DNA from 3 places in the Alcanivorax sp. MD8A genome. Region 2 is predicted to be linked to each of the others. Evidence: predicted binding sites of a transcription regulator. Region 2 holds the regulator's gene; each other region holds the start of a gene.
The links. Region 2 encodes LexA, which represses DNA repair genes until DNA is damaged. Its sites were predicted from a motif close to TACTGTNTANNTANACAGTA; they were not measured.

Region 1 (8,218 bases), on a different contig from region 2:
CCGCTCAACGCTGGCCACTTGCCTGGCAAAGGCCTCCAGCAGTTGGGGGGCGCGATTCGGGGGAAACTTGCGCTGTTCCTCGCGTCTGCGCTGCATATAGGGGAATTCAAAGCGCACCACCTGAATTCCCCGGTCAGCCAACGCCGCTGCCAGCGATTCCATAAACGGGCTGTCCATGGGAGCCCCTGCGCCGTGAGCCAACAACAGGGTAGCCACGGGGTTTTTGGCGGAACTGATTAGTGTCATAGCGCGTCTTCGAGTGCTTTCAGATGGGCTTGCAAGGCTAGCCTGAAATCCACCTGGAACAGATCAAGGGGAGGTTGTTTGATAACGTCCGCCACCACGGGCGCAGGGTGACTCAGGGCCCAGCAACCGATAAGCGCCTGCTGGACCTGCAGCAGATAAGTGCCGGCCTTGTCGACAGGTAACCCGAAGTGATCCGACAACCGCTGGGCTAAAATCGTGAAATGTTGCAGTAACGACGCTTTAAACCGGCGCGCCTGATCCGCATCCAGGTTTTGCTCCAGCACACTGTGAAGAATTGCCGTCAGCCGACAGAACAGGGGTCTGCTCAGCAATAGCTCGCTGAGGCGTTCCCACATGGGGCCCGCCTGCCCCTCCGGCAATGGCACTGCCACCATGTCTTCCAGTTCACCGAGGTACAGCGCCAGAAACAGGGCTTCCTTGGAGGGGTAATACCGATAGAGCGCAGCCTTGGTGACACCGGCCTGACGTGCGATATCGACCAGACTGATGGTCTCGAATCGTTGTCGTGAAAAATATCCCGCCGCAGCATCAAGTATCTGCGCACGCCGCAGGGCCTTCTGCTCTGGCGAGCGGGCTCGCTGGAAGCGGCACTGATTCATCGCTGCAACAGACCAGCCAGCTTGCGCGTCACTGCCCGTGGCGACACCTTGCCCAGCCAGACGGTGATCAGGTTTTTCCAACCGGGGATAACAATGGCTTTGCGTCTTCCGGCTAACGCCTTGCTGACCACTGCTTGCGGGGTCATGGTTCCTGCCTTGAATAGCAGGGTATTGGTCATATTCGCTTCGCTGGCGAATTCAGAATCCGTGGCGCCCGGACACAAGGCACTGACCGCAACGCCCTCTCCCTTGAGCTCTTCATGCAGGGCTTCACTGAAGGAAAGCACAAACGCCTTGCTGGCATAGTAGACCGCCATATTGGGCCCGGCCTGAAAGGCCGCGGTAGACGCCACATTGATGACAAAGCTGTTAGGCCGGGACTTGAGAGCCGGCAGCAGCCGCCAGGTCAGATCCACCAAGGCCGTGACGTTCACCTGAATCATATCCAGCTGCCGCTGAAGTGATAACGCCTGAAAACCCCCGCGGTCGCCAAAACCGGCATTATTGATCAACCCGCCAAGGGTAATACCCCGCGTGTCCAGCTCACTCACCAGTGCCTGCGCCGCGCCGGCCACTGCCAGATCTGAAGCAATACAGGCAACCTCGATGTTATGACGCGCCTTCAGCTCACTGGCCAGGGCCTCCAATCGATCCAGACGCCGTGCCACCAGGACAAGGTGCTGTCCTTCTGCTGCCAACTGACGGGCAAATTCTTCTCCGATCCCGGCGCTGGCACCGGTAACCAAAACAGCATGCATGCGACTCTCCCGAATAGACTGTCGTGGGGCAGCATGTCGACGAGTCCACCACCCCAATAAGTAACCTTGGGTAACTAATCTACCACGACAGCCCATTCAGCCCCTGTCACCGTGGGCCAATCACCGCGCTTTGAGCATCCCAGAGTGCCAATTGACCGTGGGGGCCCGGCGCTACGAAACCGCTAGTGTCCAGCGCCAGAGTCTCTCGCCCCTGTAGTCCAGCCGCACGACAGGCGGTGTCAAAGCGCTGGCGCAGCAGGTGTGACCAGGCACCCTGCCCCGACTGCCGCTGATGCCAGCGGCTGTTGTAGATAGCCCCCCCATGCAAATCACGCATCACAGACATGACCTTCTCTGCCCGGTCCGGGTAGTGCTCCGCCAGCCACTCTTCCCACAAGGGGCCCACCTCATGAGGCAGCCGCAACACCACATAGCCGGCATGCTCTGCCCCCGCCATGGCCACCTGCCCGACAATATCTTCCAGTTCGTGATCGTTGATAAAAGGAATCACCGGCGCCACCAACACACTCACAGGCACACCCGCACGGCTTAACTCGCGAATGACCCGCAGTCGGTCCTTGCCGCCACTGGCACGTGGCTCCAGTTGCGCCTTGAGACGATTATCCAGGGTCGTGACCGACACCGTCACCGAAGCACGTCCAGCCCGTGCCATCGGTGCAATCAGATCCAGATCCCGCAGCACCAGGGTACTCTTGGTAATCAGGCTGAAAGGATGCTGGCTATCCACCAGTACCTGAAGCATCTCCCGTGTCAGTCGTCTCTCACGTTCGGCGGGCTGGTAAGGATCGGTGGCAGTACCCAGAACGACGGGCTGGCATTGATAGCCCGGCTTGCGAAGGCTTTCACGCAACACCTCGGCGGCATTTTCCTTGCAGAAAATTTCGCTTTCGAAATCCTGCCCGGGAGAGAGATCCACATAGGCATGGTTCGGGCGCGCGTAACAATAAATGCAGCCATGTTCACAGCCGCGATAGGGATTGATGCTCTGGGAAAAAGGCAAATCCGGACTGCGGTTGGTCACAATAATACTTTTGGCAATTTCACGGTGGTAGCGGGTGGGCCGATTCTGGGGCGCCTCGTCCAAATCACTGTGACGGCTGGCGAAGCGCCCGGGAATCCGGCTAAGAGTGCCACGGTTGACAGCTGGCATAATCGCCCCCTCAATATACTGACCATATGAACAGTATATTAGCGAGGGGCCGGGCTCAAGTCTGTTGCACCATTACGGCCATCAACACAGTCACCTCAGAGCGTTTTCACCTACAGGCTGCGTAACTTGCGCAATTCACGCACCCCTACCGCCAGTGTCATGAAATCATGGGGACTGTCCGCCTGCAGACTCTGCAGCCGGTGCATGCCGAACTGTACCTTGTTGCGGGATTTCTCCTGCCAGGCCGTGAACCGGGCATCGGCACTATCGCCTTCCTGCTCCAGTACCTTGGCCGCCACCTGCCGATGCAGGCGGTAGGTATCCTCGCGCAGATTGGCCCGGGCCAGCGCCTGCCATTTCCCTTGCACATTCAGATCAATGATCGCCGACAGCAGCCAGAGAATATTGAGCCGGTCGCCTACCGCGAAGTACACCTGAGCCGCCATGGCGAGGGGCACCTGTGCCTGCGAGGCGAGCTCGACAATATCCGGCGCGCTACCCAGCACCATGGTGTTGGCCAACAATCGGGCTTCTTTGGCAGGAACCCCATCGTCCCCCATGCCCTCTACCGCCTGCTGCCATTCTTCCCGGTAACTGCCCGGCAGGACCTCTGGCAGCATGGCTTCCAGCTCGGCGATGGGCTTGCGGTATCGATTCACCGCCTCTGCCACCGGGCGACGCCCCCACTTGTAGAACAGCAACCAGGTGGTCATGTGCTTCATGAGCCCAATCACGCGGCCGTACAAGCGCAACTGCACCTGACTGTCCACCTGCCCATCCAGACCATCCACCGGTGCCCAGTAGAGGTCGCCATCAAAAACGGCATGGGCCATGGCGTACGCTTTCACCATACGATGCCGGGACAAGCCATGCTCATCGGCGAAACGATGCACAAAGGCAAATCCCATGCGGTTAACCACAGCATTGGCCAGCACCGTGGCAATCAACTCCCGGCGCAGGCCATGTTGCAGCAAGTCGTCGCGATAGTGCTGAACCATTTCGTCCGGGAAATAGTGAAGCACATCCTGATCGAAGAACGGGTCGTCTGGCACGTCCGACGCCAACACCGCATCAAACAGCGCATTCTTGGTGTACGACAGCAGCACTGACAGTTCGGGGCGGGTCAGCCCCATGCCTCGGGTGCGACGCTCACCAAGACTTTCATCATCCGGCAAGTACTCCACCGCCCGGTTGAGGATACCCTGTCGCTCCAGCGTCCGGAGGTGATTGGCGTGCTCGTCGAGACGACTTTCGGCGTCGTATTCCAGCAGGCTCAACGCCAGGCTTTGTACATAATTATCCCGCAGCACCGAGTTCGCCACGTCGTCGGTCATGCGCTCCAGCATGGGATCACGAGTGTCCCGATCCAGGCGGCCATCGCGCAAGCGCTGGTTGAGCGGAATCTTGATATTTACTTCCCGGTCGGAGCTATGCACACCGCCGGAATTATCAATGGCATCGGTATTGATTCGCCCACCGTTCAGGGCATATTCAATGCGCCCGAGCTGAGTCAGCCCCAGGTTACCGCCCTCGCCCACGACTTCGCAGCGCAGTTCACGGCCATTGATGCGAATCGCCTCATTGGCCCGGTCACCCACCTGGGCATGGCTTTCATTGCTGCCTTTGACATAGGTGCCGATCCCGCCATTCCAGAGCAGTTCCACTGGTGCCTTGAGAATCGCCGTGATCAATTCAGCCGGAGTCAGAGTCCGCTGCGCGATCCCAAGGGCTTCGCAGGCTTGCTCACTGAGTGTCAGACTCTTGGCACTGCGAGAATAGACTTCTGCACCCTCAGACAGGCAAGTACGATCGAAATCATCCCAGCTGGCACCACGGGTGTTGAACAGCCGCTGGCGCTCCACGAATGTGGCCGCCGGATCAGGATCCGGGTCGATAAAAATGTGCAGGTGGTTAAACGCTGCCACCAGCCGAATTTGTTCCGACAACAACATGCCATTGCCGAAGACATCGCCTCCCATGTCGCCAATACCGGCCACAGTAAAGGGCTGCTTCTGGATGTCCTTGCCCTTTTCACGGAAGTGCCGCTTCACACTTTCCCAGGCGCCGCGGGCGGTGATGCCCATCTTCTTGTGGTCGTAGCCTGCCGAGCCGCCAGAGGCAAAGGCATCGCCCAACCAAAAACCGTATTCGTCCGCCAGACCGTTAGCGATATCCGAGAAAGTCGCGGTCCCCTTGTCGGCGGCCACGACCAGATAGGGGTCATCCTTGTCATGGCGCACCACCCCAGGGGGCGGCACGATCGTCTCCCCTTCCCGGTTATCGGTGATATCCAGCAGGCCACGGATGAACTGCTTGTAGCAGGCGATCCCTTGTTTCTGCCAGGCATCACGGTCCGCCGGGTTCCCCTGCTTGACCACGAAACCGCCCTTGGCACCCACCGGCACAATGATGGCATTCTTGACCATCTGGGCTTTGACCAGGCCAAGCACTTCAGTGCGAAAATCCTCGCGACGATCTGACCAACGCAACCCGCCACGGGCCACCGGCCCGCCTCGCAGATGGATACCCTCCATTTGCGGGGAGTACACAAAGGTTTCAAACATGGGCAGCGGTTTGGGTAATTCGGATACCACCGTCGGGTCCAGCTTGAGACTGACCCAGGACTTGCTATCCCCGTGCTCATCCGGTTGATAGAAATTGGTCCGCAAGCCTGCCCGCACAACGCTCAGGAACGCCCGCAATACCCGGTCCGCATCCAGAGAGGCCACCTGATCGAGGTGATGGTCCAGTGCCTGGGCCAGTTTCACGCCGTCATCCCTGCGCTGGCTGTCGCTACAGGAAGGATCAAAACGGTTCTCGAACAATTGCACCAATAACCGTGCAATCACAGCATGGTCCGCCAGCAACTGCTCCATATAGCTTTGCGAATACGGCAGCCCGGTTTGCACCAGATACTTTGTCAGGGTGCGCAGGCAAACCACCTGCCGGGCATCCAGCCCCGCCAGCAACACCAGTCGGTTGAGCCCATCGTTTTCGATGCGTCCCTGCCAACAGACAAGAAAGGCTTCTTCGAAATAGCGCTTCTGCTGGACCGGACCCAACGCGCAATCGCCGGCGACACGGACATCAAACACCTGGATCCACTGATCGGCTTCTTCACGCACGCTCACCCGGGTCGGGTCCTGACTGACCACTCGCAAGCCAAAGTGCTCCAGCATGGGCAGCACATCCGACAGACCAATCGGTTTTTCCCGGGAATAGAGTCGCAAGCAGGTGGGACAGGCAGGCCCTTCCTCACTGGCCACCGCCAAAGACGGCAACACCGGCTGGTCGGCAGACAACTGCGACAGGTAGTGAATGTCAGCGGCAGCCTCCATGGCACGCGTGGTTTCCTGATACCCCACCGGAAAGGCGCTGGCATAACGTCGCGCCAGGCTCACTCCCTCATCGCCATCTTCGTGCAGCACCTCCCGTAATTGATCCGACCAGGACCGCGTCACGGATACCAGTCGCTCCTCCACCTGGCTTTCGCTCATGGCCAGATGCGTTCCCTGGGGAATACGGATAATGCAATGGATACGCGCCAGCCCTTCACGGAGGAAGTCAACCGTGCGCTCCACCGACAAGCCATTACACAAGCTCTTCAGCTCATTGGTAACGTGGTCACGTAATTCACGTGAGTAGCGCTCGCGACTGAGGTAGACCATGCAGGAGTAAAAGCGACCGTAACGATCACGGCGCATGAACAGGCGCAAATGATGACGGTCACGCAGGGCCCGGATGCCCATGCAGATGTGATAGAGCTCTTCTTCACTGCACTGAAACAATTCATCACGGGGCAACTGGTAAATGATGTCTCGCAAGTGCTTGCCGGAATGGGAGCGCTCGGGCAACCGTGACCGCTCCAGCACGTAGTTCACCTTGCGGCGAATCAGCGGAATATCCCGGGGACGATTGATATAGGCATCCAGGGAAAACAGGCCGATATAGCGGTCCGTGCCCTCTACACTTCCGTCTTGCGCCAACCGCTTGATGGAAATCACATCCATGTAATGAGGGTGATGGATCGAAGAACGGGCGTTGGCCTTGGTTACGACCACCAGCCGGCCATGGCTGATGTACTTGGCCATTTCATCATGGGGGGCGATGAACTCATCCGCATCGGCATAACGGCTGCCATGCCTGGCAATGCCCAGGCCGGCATCATTTTCCAGATGCAGTTGCATGCCATCATCCACAGCCTCTGCATGGGAGCGGGCATAGCCAAGAAAGGTAAAGTGGTCCTGGCTTAACCACTCGATAAACGCACCCGCTTCTTCCAGTTCTTGCTGGTCCCGTTCCGGAAAATGACCAGAAAGATTCTCACGGGTTGCCTGCAGGTTGGCGAGCATTGCCGGATAATCCGCTACCACCACCCGCAACTCCCCCAGCACCAGCTCCAACTGCTCCTGCAAGCGGGCATAGGCCTCAGGACTGCCCAGCGGCTCGAATTCGACATGGATCAGCGATTCCGCAGGGTGTTCACCGTCGCCAACCCCTTGCACCTGGATGATCTGGCCTTTGTCATCGCGCCGTAGCTGCACCACCGGATGAATGGTCCAGTCGATGGCGGTACCCGCATCTCTCACCGCCATCGCCACCGAGTCCACCAGAAATGGCATGTCGTCAGCCACGGTTCGCAGGCAAGCCATGTCACCCGGACGAGCCGGCGGTTCGATCTGAATCAGTAATTCGCGGTCGCGGTGGCGGGCCAGCTGCCAATGCTGCCAGGCCATCTGGAAAAGCTGTTCAGGGGGACGTGCGGTCAGCGCGGCAAGACTGGCCATCTCGAAATAGGCGGCCAGAAAACGACGGAACAGGCTTTGTTCCTCGGGGTTGACCTGTGCGGCGACGAGACTTTCCAGCTGCGCCTGCAACAGGGCCTGACGCTGGGCGATGTCATCCTGCATCGAGTCCTCCGGCATCCGTCAGAGTGAGGGCATCACAGCCCTTTTGTTCACTCTATACCGGGGTTGGTGACGATTGCCACCCTTGCAAAAACGACGGGGGAAGACCGGACTTGTGTCTTACTGTAGCCGCTCAGGCTGTACCAGCACCCAGGGCATAACCACCACACTCCAAAGAGTCTGGTCTGCGTCATACCACTGTGTTGCCTGCGGGTCCGACACCTTGTCGACCAGCCCCTTTTCACGCCAAAGACTGATCTCGGCGGCGTTATCTTCCGAAAACGCCACCGCCACATCCACAAGGTCCAGACCCGGCGCCACATAGATGGTCTGGCCGCGGGCAAAAAAGGGCTGCAACTCGGCCCAGCTGGCCTTGGCGGTTTCCTGGTTCAGTTTGGCTTTCAGGATATCGCGGTCTTCACCGTTAGCAGACATGGTCGCCTCCGTATTCTGGGGCGGGCATTATCCTTGATGGGATGTGAAGAGGCAAAACGGGGAAAAAGAAACGCCCGCCAT
Region 2 (8,218 bases):
GACGCCTATAAGGAAACCCTCAAAACCACGGGTAAAGCGGTTGCCTTCACCGGTATTACCCTGGCCGTGGGTGTGATTTTCTGGGTGTTCAGCTCCATCAAGTTCCAGGCTGACATGGGGATCCTGCTGACCTTCATGTTCTTGTGGAACATGATCGGCGCCCTGTGGCTGCTGCCGGCGCTGGGCCGTTTCCTGCTCAAGCCGAATGCAGCGCGAGCCCGTCAACGCGGCTAACTGACGCGCTGGTTTCGTTAGTTGTTATTGGCCCGGCTATGCCGGGCCTTTTTTGTGGTCGACGCGTATTTGAGGGAATGGATCACAACCGAGACCATCCCGTAAGAGCGTCGGTGATTGGCTGCGCTCACCCTCCGAGCCCCTATGGAGGACACGCCGACACACCGTGGAGCGGGGCTTCAGCGGATGACGCGGCTCCTGTCCGACACAAAGCATCGTAGTCACCACAGCCGTTGGCTATAATGCCGGCGGTTTTCACTGATTCGGGCCCATCGATGTTGTATTCCCTCGCCAGACCGTTGCTGTTTTCCCTGTCCGCTGAACATTCCCATGAGCTCACCCTGGCCATGTTGCGAAAACGTGCGGGCAAGTTGTGGCCGGGTGCTGTACCCCATCGTCCCCGTCAGGTCATGGGCATTGAGTTCCCCAACCCGGTTGGGCTCGCAGCGGGTCTGGACAAGAACGGTGACTGTATCGACGGCTTGGCCGATCTGGGCTTTGGCTTCATTGAGGTCGGCACCATCACCCCGAGACCTCAGCCAGGGAACCCGAAGCCACGCCTGTTTCGGGTGCCTGAAGCGGGCGGCATCATCAATCGGATGGGTTTCAATAATCTGGGCGTAGATTATCTGGTCGGTGCCGTAAAAAGCAGCCGTTATAAAGGGGTGCTGGGGATCAACATCGGCAAGAACAAAGACACCCCGGTGGAAGATGCCGTGCAGGATTACCTTGCCTGTCAGCAAAAGGTACATGCCTATGCAACCTATCTGGTGGTCAATGTGTCTTCCCCCAATACCCCCGGGCTTCGCGAGCTTCAGCACGGTGAAGCGCTGGATAAATTGCTGGGCACGCTCCGTGAGGCACAAACCCGCCTGGACCAGCAGCACCGACGCCGGGTTCCGCTGGTGATCAAGATTGCCCCGGATAATACTGAAGAAGAGCTGCATGCCATGGCTGAGGCTTTTGTCGCGCACGGTATTGACGGTGTTTGTGTGGGCAATACCACCCTGTCCCGTGAGGGCGTCAAAGGCCTGGCCAATGCCGAAGAACAGGGGGGCTTGAGCGGTGCACCGCTGACCCCGATTGCCAATCAGGCACTGGCGACCATGAGTACGGCGCTTAGAGGAAGAATCCCGATTATCGGTGTGGGCGGGATCAATAGTGCGGCGGATGCGCTGGAGAAACAGCGACTGGGCGCTGAGTTGGTGCAGGTCTACAGCGGATTGATTTACCAGGGCCCCGGTTTGGTCGGTGATATCGCCAGGGCCTGGAAATAGCTTTTTCCCTTTTTGACTCGCATTAAAAAGGTTCATCGCGGATTATCGGGAATCGTCTTTCCGTAGGAGCGTCGCTTGCGGCGCGATCCCAGACCAGGATCAAAAGCACTTTCACCACAGAGGACACAGGGTACACAGAGGAAAACCGTCTTTCTCAGTGAACCCTGTGACCTCTGTGGTAAATCAGTCTTTAACGACGTGGGTTATCGCGCCGCCAGCGACGCTCCTACGGAAAGGGAGGGGATTAAATTGGGCTTTTCCCGGAAACCCGCGATGAAGCATTAAAAAGGGCCCTGGTGGGGCCCTGTGGGTCGGCGCGCGAACGCGTCGGCGCGATGAGGAACTGAGGAGATTATCCGATGTTTTTCAGATTCTGGATGCTGGCAACACCCAGCATACCCTGTGCGAAGTGGGTGCGGCCTTCACGCCAGCCCCCCATCCAGTTAGTTCGTGCGGTTAACGAACCGAAGGGGCAATCTTCACGGGATTTTCCATCGAGGCCGGCGTTGTATCCCCGGCTATAGGCGCGGTCGTCTCTGTTTCGTTTTTGTCGCTTCATAGACGCTTTCCCTTTCACAGACAGCGGTACACAAGAATGACCCCCGGGCAAAAGCGATGCCCGTGTAATGAATGGCTTCATCTTCAGGGTCGACACATTCAGTATGGGAAAGGCACCAGGGTGTGTCGAATACCAAGTAGCAATATGCTGGCCGTCCTTTAAGCATATGACGTATAAAGGACAGCACGATGACAGTTTATGTAACTGGTTGAAATTGAATGGATAAAAATTCTTCCTGTGCATAAAACAGTCACTTATGAGGAATAGATAATGGAATTTGTCGCTACCAGCATGCCCGGGTTGGCCCCGTTGCTGGCCGAAGAACTGAGCCACCTGGGAATGCCGGTAACAGAGACGGGCAAGGCGCATGTGGTGTTCAGTGGAGGCAGTGCCGATGCCTTGACGGTGTGCCTGTGGTCGCGGCTGGCTGAGCGGGTGTTATTGCCCCTGGCAACCCTGCAACTGACCCCGGATATTGCCCCGGAAAAGTTGGCCGCCAGCCAGGACTGGCGTGCGCTGGTGGGCAATGATGCGCCGTTGCACGTGCATGTGGAGCATGGTCTCGGTGTGCGTGGCGATAACCGTATCAGCGCCAAGCGGTTTATTCAGGCGCTGGGTGATGCCTTCCCCATTTCCCGTGACCCCCGTGGTAGCTGTTGCGTAAGGGCCCGGTTAGACCAGAACGAAGCGCACCTTTGGCTTGATCTTGCAGGGGAGCCGTTGCACCGGCGGGGTTATCGCCTGGCCGGTGGTCGGGCGCCACTGCGCGAGACGCTGGCAGCGGCCATGCTATGGGCCGCAGGGTGGGCCAGCAAAGACCGGCCAGCCGCACTGCTGGACCCTTTTTGTGGCTCAGGCACCTTGTTGATCGAGGCGGCCTTGATGGCAGCTGGGCGGGCGGCAGGTGCCAACCGTCGCCATTATGGTTTTCAACATTGGCGGGGTTGTCGCCGGCAGTTGTGGGAAGCCGCCATGGCCGAGGCATCGAACTCTGCTGAGCGGCCTGTGCCTACGCTGTCGCTGAAAGGGTTTGATGCCGATTTGAAGGCGATACAACTTGCCCAGCAAAACGCGGAGCGGGCAGGGGTTCGAGCGGCCATTCACGTTGAGCGCCGTGAGCTGGGCGCCCTGCGCCAGCGTGATTTTGCCGAACAGGGGATCTTGCTCACCAACCCGCCCTGGGGCGAGCGCCTGGACGAGCAGGAACAGGCAGGATGGCTGCATCTGGGTCTGGGGCGCACCTTGTCTGTGCTGGCACCGCAATGGACCGCCATTTTACTGGGGGCAGATGCGCAGGTGATGGACCGGACCGGGATGACGCTGGATACCCAGTGGCGCCTGAAGAATGGCCCCTTCAACAACTTTATCCGCCGTTATCTGCCGCGTTCACTGGCTGCGCCGGTGGTGGTCAGGGTGGCCGATGAATCGGCCTTTGACGTTCCCGAAGACGCCAAGCCGCTCCTCAATCGTTTGCGCAAGAATGGCAAGCATCTGCGGCGCTGGCTGGAGCGCGAAGATATCCAGTGTTATCGCCTTTATGACCGTGATCTGCCCGAGTTCAATGTGGCGGTGGACATCTATGGCGACCAGGTGCTGGTACAGGAATTCAAGGCACCGAAAACCGTCGATCCGGAAAAGGCGAAAGTCCGACGCGACTTGGCCGTGACCGCCGTGAGGGCCGCACTGGGGGTGCACCGCGAGCAGGTGCATCTTCGCACTCGTGAACGGCAGAAGGGCAAGCAGCAATACCAGAAACTGGATGGGCAAGGTCACTACCGGCCAGTGCGGGAAGGGCAGGCCCAATTGCTGGTCAACCTGCAGGACTATCTGGATACCGGCCTGTTCCTGGATCATCGACCGGTGCGGTTGCGAATCGCCGAGGAAGCCTCGGGCAAGCGCTTTCTCAATCTGTTCGCTTACACCGGTTCTGCTACTGTGCATGCCGCTGTGGGCGGAGCCAAGCGTACAGTGACGGTCGATGCATCCAAAAAGTACCTCGAATGGGCGGCCAGTAACCTTGCGCTGAATGGCTTTTCAACGGATCAGCATGCGATGGAACGTTCTGACACCATGCGCTGGCTGGATGAGTGCCGTGAGCAGTTCGACATCGTGTTTTGCGATCCGCCGACCTTTTCCAATAACAAGTCCCGCAGTGACTTCGTGGTGGAAGAACATCATGGTGATCTGATCCGCAAAATCATGAAGCGGCTGGAGCGGGGAGGGGTGCTCTACTTTTCGTGCAACTACCGTCGCTTCCAACTGGATGAATCCATTCGCAAGTGGTATGACGTGGAAGATCTGACTCGCTGGAGTATTCCCGAGGACTTCCGTCGCAACGACAAGGTTCACGTGCTCTATGCGATCCGGCATGTGGAGGAGGGCTAATGGTTGTGCTCTACACCACCGTGGGTTGTCACCTGTGTGATCAGGCGCGCGAGCTGCTATTGATGGTGAATCCCTCTCAGGAAATCACGGCAGTGGATGTGGCGGAGGATGATGCCCTGATTGCACGATACGGCGAGCGAATCCCGGTATTGTCTCGCGAAGGTAAGGAGCTTGCCTGGCCCTTCGGGCTGCTCGAAGTCCAGGCGTTTCTTCAGGGCTGAATCGCTTGCAGGCAATATCCCACAAGGGGGCACCGGAATTGTGGGAGCGATGGTTCCACCGCGAATGAACGGCCGGGTGAGGGGCATCGCGGGCGGACGACTGCTCTCACTCTGCTGTCCAGCCGGCTGTGGTGGGCAGAATCCCATGCAGGGTCACCATGGTATCTCTCAGGATACACACGTGTTGTGAGTGGGTTTGGGTTGTGTGTCAACGCCCGGAGAAAAGCGTTGCGGCGTTGTCTGAGGTGATGGCTGCGAGAGCCGTCACTTCCTGTTCTCGAAGTGTAGCAACACGTTGGCCAATCCACGGTAACAGGCACGGCTCATTGCGGCGTTTTTGCACGGGCGGCTCAGGGAGGTCACGGGGGATCAGATAGGGCGCGTCGGTCTCCAGCAGCAGGCGATTGTCCGGAATATTGGGCACCAGAGTGGCGAGCTCCTTGCCACGGCGTTCATCGCACACCCAACCGGTGATACCGATGTGGCAATCCAGATCCAGATAGTCGAACAGCGCCCGTTTCGAGCCCGTAAAGCAATGCACAACGGCCCCTTTCAGTTGGTCACGCCAGGCCTTGAGGATCGGCAGAAAGCGGTCATGGGCATCGCGCTCATGCAGAAAAACAGGCAGCCCGGCTTCAGCCGCCAGGGCTAATTGTGCTTCGAACGCCCTTTCCTGATCCGGGCGGGGGGAAAAGTCCCGATTGAAGTCCAGGCCCATTTCTCCTGCCGCGCGGACCTCTGGCGACTTGAGCAACTCACGCAGTTCTTTTTCCATTTCCGGCGAATAAAAGCGTGCACTGTGTGGGTGAAGGCCCGCTGTCGCGAACAGGTCGTCGTGCTGTGATGCCAGAGTGACGGCCTGCCGGGATTCGTCGAGGCTGGTGCCGGTGATCAGCTGCCAGGTCACCCCGGCAGCGCGAGCACGGTCGATAACGTCATTGCGGTCCTCACGGAACTGCTTGTCCGTCAGGTTGACGCCGATATCAGCCCAGAGGATGGGCGCTTCGGGGAGTGTGTTGTGCGGTTGTGTCATTGGATTTCAGTTCTGCCAGTTTGCTGCGCAGGGATTCTACCCGACGGCGGTTGGCACCTAAATCCCAGTAACCGACACGGGACGCAGAGCGGACCTCTACGACGCCATTTTCGCGTACGTAAAATGTGACGTCGTCCGTAAAGCGAAGTACCAGGCTCTTGAAGCGAGCCTGAATGCGCGACTGGCCGACCACGTCATATTCCACACGGGGCTGGGCATCCAATACGGTCTGGAGACGCTGGAGACTGGTGTCACGGTTGTCCGATACCTCCAGAGGGGGAACCCAGTGGTCCTTGCTGCCGCTCAGGCTGGACACACAGTTGGGGGAATTCGGGCAGGGCGCGAGCAAGTTATTATCGTCTGACATGACACTGCTACTCAGTACCAGAACAAGGACACTAATAAGAATTCGGATCACGGATCAACCCCACAAAAATACCTTCGATAACCAGCTGGTCGGCTGGCACCTTGATGGGCTCATAGGCCTCATTCGCCGGTAGCAGGGTAGCACTGGACTTGTTCAGTTTTAATGTCTTGACTGTGACTTCTTCGTCAATTCTGGCGACAACGATCTCGCCGTTGCGGGCCACATTCGATTTGCGCACGGCGATAAGATCGCCATCAAAGATACCGGCATCAATCATGCTGTCGCCCTGAACCTTCAACAGGTAGGTTGGGCGCTGCTTGAACAACCCCTGGGGGACGGGAACGGTTCGCTCCACGTTTTCAATGGCTTCAATGGGTACACCGGCCGCCACCTTGCCGACGATGGGCAATTCTTCTTCTGACCAGTAGGCGTTATCGAGCAGCTGGATACCGCGGGAGCGGTCGCTATGGAGCTTGATATAGCCCTTGCGTTCCAGCGCACGGAGATGGTCAGACGCCGCATTCTTGGACTGGAAGCCCATGATATCTGCGATCTCGGCGCGGGTTGGCGCCATGCCTGTGTCGGCCAGGCACTCACGAATGCAATCCAGAACCTGTTGCTGGCGTTCAGTCAGTTTGCTGCTCATAACCTTCTCCGTGTGGTCGTCAGAAATGGCGCCTTCCCGTGTGCGCATTTCCTGATTGCCTCTGTCAGCCAAAGGCGACATTGGGGCCATTGATTTTGATCCTAGCACGAGCACTGACAATATGAACAGTGTTATTTGTCCAGGTTCCCCTGACCAGTAAGGCGCACGGATTTGTCATTCCTGCCGTTGCCCTGTCTGGTCGTGGGCACTAGCATTGGGTTTTCATATCCATCAATGGCATGGGTCAGGCTAAACGGGGAAGGTAGATGGAGCAGGCCAACAATAATGATTTCGGCCAGCAGCGGGTTCGGCAGTTACTTTCCGGGGTCCCGTTTTTCAATGAAATTGCCAGGGACGATCAGGCACAGTTTGCCCAGATTGAACAGAACACCCGGTTATGGGTAGCGGGTTCCGGCGACACGGTAATTCGTGCCGGTGACGTGGATTCCACGCTGTATTTCCTGTTGCGTGGTCAGTTGGAAGTGTGCGCAGAGCAGGGCAGTGAGGCTCCACTGTATTACGTGTCTCCCGGTGAGGTGTTCGGCACCTTGTCCATGCTGCTCGGCACCCCGCGCAGCGCCACGATTAGGGTCGCGGACAATGCCCGTGAAGCGGTGCTGGCGAGTCTGGATTTCAATGCCTTCAATGAGGATGACAGCCCGTATTCCCTGGCGACCCGTTTGGCCTTTTTTCATATGATTGTGCACCACATACGCTGGACCCTGGAGGTCAAGCGTATGCAATCCCCAACTCACGAACTGGTGCAGTCCATGCGCAAGTTGCCCGTTTTTCACGGTGAGAAAGGCAGTGCAGAAGAACTGGATGCCCTGCGCGAACAGGCCCAGAGCCTGGCAGAGCTGCTATGCCGCTGGAACGAGGAAAGTCAGGCCAATACCGGCACGATCCAGCTGACCTAAGCACGCAAGGCGTTATTCAGAGGTTCCCTAGCCCTTGCCATTCTGGTCGACCTTCACTGCCAGAACATCACAATGGGCACCGGGGACCAGCCCGCGAGCCGTGGACCCCAGTAGCAACGCCAGACCACTGCGGGTGTGGCTGCCGACAGCAATCAGGTCGGCCTCCAGCTTGTCGGCCTTGTCGAGGATGGTCTTCTCGATAGAACCCAGCTCTACGTGCACGTTGCCATCGGGAATCTGGTAGCGCTGGGCATAGCGCCTGGCCATTTCCCGGGCCTGTTCCATCAGCCCGGTCTGCAGGTCAGTGACATCCATGGGGACATCGGCGCCGTAGGCCAGCGCCAGCGGTTCGATCACATGGATGAGGTGAAGCTCTCCTTCGTTGCCAGACAGGACGCCAGCGGCACGGGATAGCACCTGTGCGGATTCATCGCTGCCGTCGATGGCAACCAGGATCTTGCGATAGGGCGTAGGCACGATTCTCTCCATGAAAGCCGTCTTTCCCGGCAGTATAACTCGCCTTGCAGTGGTTGCCAGCGGGGTAATTCACAGTACAGGGTTGCTCTTCCACCTCTGCTT
Region 3 (8,218 bases), on a different contig from region 2:
CCGGAAAAGCAGCGTCTCGTCGGGCTGGACGTGCCGGAAGGCACGACCATGCTGGAGGCGGTGCGGCTCTCGGGGATCAGTGAGCAGTTCGAAGGCTGGGACCTGGAAAAGGCCTCGATGGGGGTGTTTGGCAAGGTGGTGGCCAATCCCTCCGCCCATGCGCTGAAGGCCGGTGAGCGTGTAGAGATTTACCGCGGGCTCAAGGCGGATCCCAAGCTCAATCGCAAGAAACGGGCACAGGAAAAGGCCGGGAAGGACTGAGGAGGAGCGGGCCCCGGTGCTGACCGGGGCTTGGCGGAAGCGTCTGGCGAGACGGAGTGCGGTTTACTCTGCGTCTTCCTTGCGCTCTTCGGCGGTTTGCTGAAGGTCGCGATCATTTCGGCCGCTGGTCTTCGCCTTGAAATCGTCGATCACCTGACCTTCGTAGTGGCTGTACTGGCCGCCTTCAAAGTAGATGGCGATCTTCTGGCTGACATTGTCCCCTTTGCCGGGACGGTAGGTCATGGGGTAGAACCAGACATCGGGCGTGAAGGGATCCACCAGGGTTGGCGCGCCCAGGACGAAGCGTACCTGGTCGGGAGACATGCCGGGCTTCAGATCGGCGAGCATGTCTTCTGTCACAAAGTTGCCCTGGGGGATATCGATGCGGTAAACCCCGGGGAAGCGCAGGCTGCTACAGCCAGACAGGGCGAGCAGGGCAGTGATAAGCAATGTGACGGTAATACGTGGCATGGTTTTTCGACTTCATTGAGTGTTCGGGCGATAATACAGACTTGGAATCGCGGTACAAGTTTCCGGACATCGACATAATAGCCACCCAACGGCAGATGGAGCATACGCAGTGGATAATCAGGATCTGAGAAAAGCGGGCCTTAAAGTGACCTTGCCGCGGGTGAAAATCCTGCAGCAGCTGGAAAAGTCCGAAGAGCGTCACCTGAGCGCGGAAGACATCTACAAGTCGCTGATGGAAGCGGGCGAAGACGTGGGGCTGGCAACCGTGTACCGGGTGCTGACCCAGTTCGAGCAGGCCGGCATGGTGTTGCGCCACAATTTTGAAGGTGGCTCGGCGGTCTTTGAGCTGGCCGATGAAGACCATCATGACCATATGGTGTGCATGGAAACCGGGCAGGTTATCGAGTTTATGGACGAGGTGATCGAGAAGCGTCAGCACGCCATTGCAGAAGAGCACGGTTACGAGATTGTGGACCACTCGCTGGTCCTGTACGTGAAGCCGAAGAAGTAAGACGCTTCGCGCAGCGGCACGCAACACGCGGGGAGCCCCGGGTGTTGCGTGGGCTGTTCCCCTCCCTCTCCCAGTCAGTGCCCCCAGAACACCCTTTTCCCTGCAGGCATTCATGCTTGCATGACGATGCGTTGGCCTTTTGCCGGGGGAGGGGATCGCCATGCGAGCATGGGCTCCTACGGGGGATGGCGCTGGATTTGATGTCGGCGTGTGGAGATATCGCACTGTGGGAGTGGTCGTTCGACCACGATCCCGGCGTTGCCGGGAAAATCGCGGTGGAACCACCGCTCCCACAGGAAGGTCGGGGTTAGGCTTTCCCTTTGGGGTGCTCTGTGTAATTTTGGGTATGCCTGCAGGAGGTGTTTTCCCGAATCCTGCCTTTCTCTTGCAAGCAGGCTGCCACAGGAGGCTGATGACAGTGGTTTGAGCGCGGGCACGGCATGTCAGTCCGCCCAACCCTTCCCGCGCAGCTATTAACTATTCACTGTTAACGATTAACTGCCTTTCAGGCCGCTTGCGCCTTGCTCAGCATTTCTTTCGCGTGGGTGCGGGTGGATTCAGTGATTTCCACGCCCCCCAGCATTCTGGCCAGTTCTTCGACTCTGGCCGCTTTATCGAGCCCGTGGATGCGGGTGTGGGTGGTGTCGTCGCCCTGAATCTTGCTGACTTGCCAGTGCTGATGGCCCTGGCTGGCGACCTGGGCCTGGTGAGTAATGCACAGTACTTGCGCGTGGCTGCCCAGCTCGCGCAGCAGGCGCCCGACAATTTCGGCGACACCGCCGCCGACGCCCACGTCGACTTCATCGAAGACCAGGCTGGGCACGGTGAGGTTGCGGGCGCAGATCACCTGAATGGCCAAGCTGACCCTCGACAATTCACCGCCGGAGGCCACTTTGCCCAGCGGTTTCAGGGGTTGGCCGGGGTTGGCGGAGAACAGGAATTCGACGTCCTCGAGCCCGTCGGCGCCGGGGTTGCATTCGCTCAGGCGCGCTTCGAGTACGGCAGCTTTCATGCCCAGTGCGGTGAGCTGTTTCTGGACTTGCTGGGTGAGTGACTGGGCGGCCTTGCGCCGGGCCTTGCCGAGTGTCAGGGCGCTGTCCATGTACTGCTTTTCTGCTGCGCTTTCCGCTTCTGCCAGGGCATGGAGGTGGGCGTCCACATTGCCCAGCGCTTCGGATTCCGACAGCAGCCCCTGATGGTGCTCCACCAGTTCTTCGGGGCGAATGCGGTATTTGCGGGCCAGGGTGTAGCACTGGCTCAGGCGCTCTTCTACCTGGCTGAGGCGTTCCGGATCCAGATCAAGTTTTTCCAGGTAGTGGCGCAGGTCGTCGGCCGCGGCTTCGACTTGCAGGCGGGCGGATTCCACTGTGTCGGCAATACTGGCCAGGCCTTCATCTTGCCGGCGCGCATCATCGAGCCAGTGGCTTACCTGGCTGAGGTGATCGTTGCAGGTGCCGTCGTCGCCTTCGTACAAGGCGCCAAGCGATTGCTGGCAGATACGAATCAGCCCTTCGGCGTTGGCCAGACGCTGCTGTTCCTGTTCCAGCTCCTGCAATTCGCCTTCCTGCAGGGCAAGCGCGTCCAGTTCTTCCAGCTGGAAGCGCAGCAGTTCTTCACGCTCGTTTTGCTCACGGGCCTGGTTGAGGGCGTCGTCGTGGGCGCGACGGGCTTTCTGCCAGCTGCGCCACTGCTCACGCACGGTGCCGGCCAGATCGCGGGCATCGGCGAAATTGTCCAGTAGTTGCCGGTGGGCCTCTTTCTTGAGCAGGGCCTGGTGTTCATGCTGGCTGTGGATGCTGATCAGGCGTTCGCCCAGATCGCGGACTTCTGCCAGCGGGGTCGGCGTGCCATTCACGTAGGCCCGGGAGCGGCCATCGGCGCGCACGGTGCGGCGCAACAGACACTGGTTGTCGTCGTCCAGTTCCCGTTCCGACAGCCATTGCCGGGCGGCTGGATTGTCGCTGACATCAAAGGTGGCGAGCACCTCAGCCCGGTCATGCCCGTGCCGTACCACGCTGGAGTCGGCCCGATCTCCCAGGGTCAGCCCCAGCGCATCGATAATGACAGACTTGCCCGCGCCGGTTTCGCCGCTGATGACGGTAAGTCCGTTCTCTGGCTCCAGCTCCAGCTGGTCGACGGTGGCGAAGTGGCGAACACTCAGGTGGGTCAGCATCGGGCTCTCCTGCATTTGCCTGCACTGATGAAGGTGCTGTCCTTATGGTCAGTAAAGCCAATACTAGGGCAAACAGCGGGGAAGTGTAAGTCCCTGTGGGGCTGTATAATGACCGGGACTTTCTGGTACATATATTCCCATGACTAAACTGGACCTCAACGAACGCAAACAACGCCTGTTGATGACGCTGGTGGAGCGCCATATTCGCGATGGCCAGCCGGTGGGTTCCAAGACGCTGGCTTCCGGCAGTGGTCTCAAAGTCAGCCCGGCCACCATCCGCAATATCATGGCGGAGCTGGAGGATCTGGGCATTCTGGCCAGCCCGCATACGTCTGCCGGGCGGATTCCGACCGAATTGGGTTACCGCATGTATGTGGATTCCCTACTGGCGACCAGTGTGATGGAGCGGCCGGATCACAGGGATCTGAAGCGCGAGTTGAACCAGCTGCTGGCGCCGGAGCAATCGCCGCAAGAGTTGATCGCCCAGGCGTCAAAGACGCTGGCGGAGCTGACGCGTATGGCGGGGCTGGTAGCGGTGCCACGCCGTGAGGTGAGCACCCTGCGGCAGGTGGAGTTTCTGCCCTTGTCGGGCAAGCGGGTGCTGGTGGTGCTGGTGGTGAACCGCTCTGAGGTGCAGAACCGTATCATTCATACCGACCGGGATTACGATGAGGTGGAGCTGCGGCAGGCCGCCAACTACATCAATCACACCTATGCCGGTTGCGATCTGAATAGTATCTGCGATGGCCTGCTCAATACCATGAATGCGGACCGTCAGCAGATGGATGCCCTGATGCAAACGGCGGTGGCGGTGGCCGACAAGGCCCTGCGCACGGAGCAATCTGATTCTGATTATGTGGTTTCCGGTGAGTCCAACCTGATTCAGTCTGCCGAGGCGGACAATCTGGGCCAGCTGCGGGATCTGTTTGATGCCTTCAACCACAAGCGCGATATCCTGCATTTGCTGGAGCGTTCCATGAAGGCCGACGGGGTGCAGATTTTCATTGGCCGGGAATCCGGTTTTCGTCCCTTCGAGGATTACTCGCTGATTTCTGCCCCTTACCGTGCCGAGAACGGCCCGGTGGGCGTTCTCGCCGTGGTGGGGCCCACCCGCATGGACTACGAAAAAGTGATCCCCACCGTGGATATCACCGCCAAGATCCTCTCGGCGGCCCTCACCCAGCTGTAATTCAGTTGACAGCTAACTGCCTGTAGCCGAAGGCTCTGTGGGAGTGGTCGTTCGACCACGATCCCTCGGCAGGGTGCTGAAAATCGCGGTGGAACCACCGCTCCCTCAGCATGATCTGACGCGGGTGGGGGGAGGCGGAGGGCCATCGCTTGCAGGCAAGCTCCCACAGGATGCGCTGACAGCCGCCTGAACGCGCCCTGCGCCGTCCCGGCACCCACCAACCCCTCTCGCGGCGCTGTTAACTGTTCACTATTAACTATTCACTACCTTTCCCTTGAATCCCCACCAACAGTTCCCATATCTTTGCCGGCTTTCCTGGAAAAGCCCGGTTTAGGGATGTGGAGTGACAAATGAGTGAGCAGGAAAAAGACCAGAAGGCCGCTGAGCCGCAGGTAGAAACCGTGGAAGAGCAGCAGGCTGCTCAGGCCGAGGCAGAGGCAGCCGAGCCCACCGCCGAAGAGGCGCTGGCCGAGATGGAAGCCGAACTGGCGAAAGTAAAGAAGGCACTGGGTGAGGCTGATGTCCGTGCCCAGGCCGAAGTGCAGAACGTGCGCAAGCGTGCCGAGCGTGATGTGCAGCACGCCCACAAGTTCGCGCTGGAAAAATTCGCGGGTGATCTGCTGAGTGTGGCAGACAACCTGGAGCGTGGGCTGGCGGCGCTGGATGCGCAAGACGAGGCCCTGAAGCCGGCCCGTGAAGGCATCGAGCTGACCCTCAAGTCCCTGCTGGATGTGTTCGGCAAGTACAACCTGGAGCAGATCAGCCCCAGCGATGAGCCGTTCAATCCGGAATTGCATGAAGCCATGACCATGGTGCCGGTACCCAATGTGGACCCGAACACGGTGATTGAGGTGCTGGAGAAAGGCTATCAGCTCAATGGCCGTCTGATTCGCCCGGCGCGGGTGGTGGTCAGCAAGGCGCCATAAAGATTCTGGTCGGACGTCTGACGTCGGAAGTCAGGCGCCCTGTTCGGCCGGTTTTGGGGTTTTGACGTCCGACGTCCGACGTCCGACCCGCTAAAAATGGCAATAAACAAAATCTTCACGCTCCCTTGAATTGGCAGAAAGCACCGCCATATAGGAGCCAGACGAGTTAACAAGTTCAACTGACCGAATCGCCGAAAGGGATTCGGGTGGTGTGAAGGAGAAAGAGACACATGGGCAAGATTATCGGTATTGACCTGGGTACGACCAACAGCTGTGTGGCGGTACTGGAAGGCGACAAGGCCAAGGTTATCGAGAACAGCGAAGGCGCCCGTACGACGCCTTCCATCATCGCGTACACCGACGACAAGGAAACCCTGGTCGGTCAGGCTGCCAAGCGTCAGGCCGTGACCAACCCGGAAAACACCCTGTACGCGGTGAAGCGTCTGATCGGTCGTCGTTTTGAAGACGATGTGGTTCAGAAAGACATCAAGATGGTCCCTTACAAGATTGCCAAGGCCGACAACGGTGACGCCTGGGTGGAAGTGAAGGGCGAAAAGATGGCGCCGCCGCAGATCTCTGCGCAAGTGCTGAAAAAGATGAAGAAGACCGCGGAAGATTACCTGGGTGAGACCGTCACCGAGGCCGTTATCACCGTGCCGGCTTACTTCAACGATTCCCAGCGTCAGGCCACCAAGGATGCCGGTCGCATCGCCGGTCTGGATGTGAAGCGTATCATCAACGAACCCACTGCTGCGGCCCTGGCCTACGGTATGGACAAGAAGGGCGGCGACCGCACCATCGCGGTATACGACCTGGGTGGTGGTACCTTCGATATTTCCATCATCGAGATTGCCGAAGTGGATGGCGAGCACCAGTTTGAAGTGCTGGCCACCAATGGTGACACCTTCCTGGGTGGTGAGGACTTTGACCTGGCCGTGATCAACTATCTGGCGGCCCAGTTCAAGGAAGATTCCGGTATCGATCTGGGTGGCGATCCGCTGGCCATGCAGCGCCTGAAAGAAGCCGCCGAGAAAGCCAAGATCGAGCTGTCTTCCAGTGAGCAGACGGAAGTGAACCTGCCGTACATCACTGCCGATGCCACCGGTCCCAAGCATTTGGTGGTGAAGTTGACCCGCGCCAAGCTCGAGTCTCTGGTGGGCGATCTGGTGACCCGTTCCCTGGAGCCCTGCAAGACCGCGCTGAAAGACGCCGGTGTGAGCGGTGCCGAGATCACCGATGTGATCCTGGTGGGTGGTCAGACCCGTATGCCGATGGTGCAGAAGAAAGTGGCCGAGTTCTTCGGCAAAGAGCCGCGCAAGGACGTGAACCCGGATGAAGCGGTTGCCATGGGTGCGGCCATTCAGGGTGCGGTACTGAGCGGCGATGTAACTGACGTACTGCTGCTGGACGTGACGCCGCTGACCCTGGGTATCGAAACCATGGGTGGCGTGATGACTCCGCTGATCGAGAAGAACACCACCATCCCGACCAATGCGTCGCAGGTGTTCTCCACCGCAGACGACAACCAGACGGCTGTGACTGTGCATGTGCTGCAGGGTGAGCGTAAGCAGGCCGGGCAGAACAAGTCTCTGGGTCAGTTCAACCTGGAAGACATTCCGCCGGCCCCTCGTGGCATGCCGCAGATCGAAGTGACCTTCGATATCGATGCCAACGGTATCCTGCACGTTAGCGCGAAAGACAAGGCCACTGGCAAAGAGCAGTCCATTCAGATCAAGGCCTCTTCCGGTCTGTCCGATGAAGAGATCGATCAAATGGTCGCGGATGCCGAAGCGCACGCGGACGAAGACAAGAAGTTCGAAGAGCTGGTGCAGACTCGCAACCAGGCCGACCATCTGGTGCACGCGACTCGCAAGACCCTCGACGAAGCGGGCGACAAGGCCACGGACGAAGAGAAAGAGTCCATCACCAAGGCCTGTGACGAACTGGAAGAAGCCGCCAAGGGCAGCGACAAGGACGACATCGAAGCCAAGATCAAGGCGCTGTCTGAAGTGTCTGCACCGCTGGCCCAGAAGCTGTATGCCGAGCAGGCCCAGCAAGCCGAAGGCGCCGCTGATGCCGACGCGGGTCAGCAAAAGGCGGGTGATGACGTTGTCGACGCGGAGTTCGAAGAAGTCGACGACGACAAGAAGAAGTAAGCGAAAGGCGTCGGACGTTGACGTCAGACGAACGACGCCGGGCCCTGCCCGGCGTCGTGGTTTGAGCCCAGAATACGGACCTGTATATGTCCAAACGCGATTATTACGAAGTGCTGGGGGTGTCCAAGGATGTCAGCCAGCAGGATCTGAAAAAAGCTTATCGCCGACTGGCGATGAAATACCATCCGGACCGTAATCCGGATGATGAAGAGGCATTGGCCAAATTCAAGGAAGCCAAGGAAGCCTACGAAGTCCTCGCCGATGAGCAGAAACGTGCGGCTTACGACCAGTTCGGCCATGCCGGTGTGAATGGTCAGGGCGGCGCTGGCGGTTTCGGTGGCGGCGGTGCTGGCGGCTTTGGCGATATTTTTGGCGATATCTTCGGTGATATTTTTGGTGGTGGCGGCGGCGGTGGCCGTCGTGGCCCGGCCCGTGGTGCCGATCTGCGTTATACCCTGGAGTTGACGCTGGAACAGGCGGTGCGAGGCTGCGAAGAAAAGATTCGTGTGCCCACCTGGGATAGCTGCGGCG

Region 1: a site for LexA is predicted at 2,812-2,831, ahead of A15D_RS07555 (PA0069 family radical SAM protein). Genes of this name have one in related genera too.
Region 3: a site for LexA is predicted at 3,451-3,470, ahead of recN (DNA repair protein RecN). Genes of this name have one in related genera too.

The regions. Positions count from the first base shown of each region.
Region 1 covers NZ_AQOQ01000011.1:16,223-24,440, reverse strand. The annotation lists gene A15D_RS07570 (alpha/beta family hydrolase) at 1-246, opposite strand, end outside; gene A15D_RS07565 (TetR/AcrR family transcriptional regulator) at 243-866, opposite strand; gene A15D_RS07560 (SDR family oxidoreductase) at 863-1,624, opposite strand; gene A15D_RS07555 (PA0069 family radical SAM protein) at 1,731-2,795, opposite strand; gene A15D_RS07550 (NAD-glutamate dehydrogenase) at 2,906-7,705, opposite strand; gene A15D_RS07545 (DUF2288 domain-containing protein) at 7,823-8,137, opposite strand.
Region 2 covers NZ_AQOQ01000037.1:22,472-30,689, forward strand. The annotation lists gene A15D_RS14865 (RND family transporter) at 1-234, shown strand, start outside; gene A15D_RS14870 (quinone-dependent dihydroorotate dehydrogenase) at 510-1,511, shown strand; gene rmf (ribosome modulation factor) at 1,864-2,070, opposite strand; gene rlmKL (bifunctional 23S rRNA (guanine(2069)-N(7))-methyltransferase RlmK/23S rRNA (guanine(2445)-N(2))-methyltransferase RlmL) at 2,341-4,455, shown strand; gene A15D_RS14885 (glutaredoxin family protein) at 4,455-4,676, shown strand; gene A15D_RS14890 (TatD family hydrolase) at 4,885-5,709, opposite strand; gene A15D_RS14895 (DUF1499 domain-containing protein) at 5,660-6,076, opposite strand; gene lexA (transcriptional repressor LexA) at 6,108-6,722, opposite strand; gene A15D_RS14905 (cyclic nucleotide-binding domain-containing protein) at 6,989-7,639, shown strand; gene A15D_RS14910 (universal stress protein) at 7,667-8,116, opposite strand.
Region 3 covers NZ_AQOQ01000005.1:130,374-138,591, reverse strand. The annotation lists gene A15D_RS04435 (RnfH family protein) at 1-261, shown strand, start outside; gene A15D_RS04430 (outer membrane protein assembly factor BamE) at 325-732, opposite strand; gene fur (ferric iron uptake transcriptional regulator) at 842-1,243, shown strand; gene recN (DNA repair protein RecN) at 1,749-3,416, opposite strand; gene hrcA (heat-inducible transcriptional repressor HrcA) at 3,556-4,605, shown strand; gene grpE (nucleotide exchange factor GrpE) at 4,956-5,531, shown strand; gene dnaK (molecular chaperone DnaK) at 5,762-7,687, shown strand; gene dnaJ (molecular chaperone DnaJ) at 7,774-8,218, shown strand, end outside.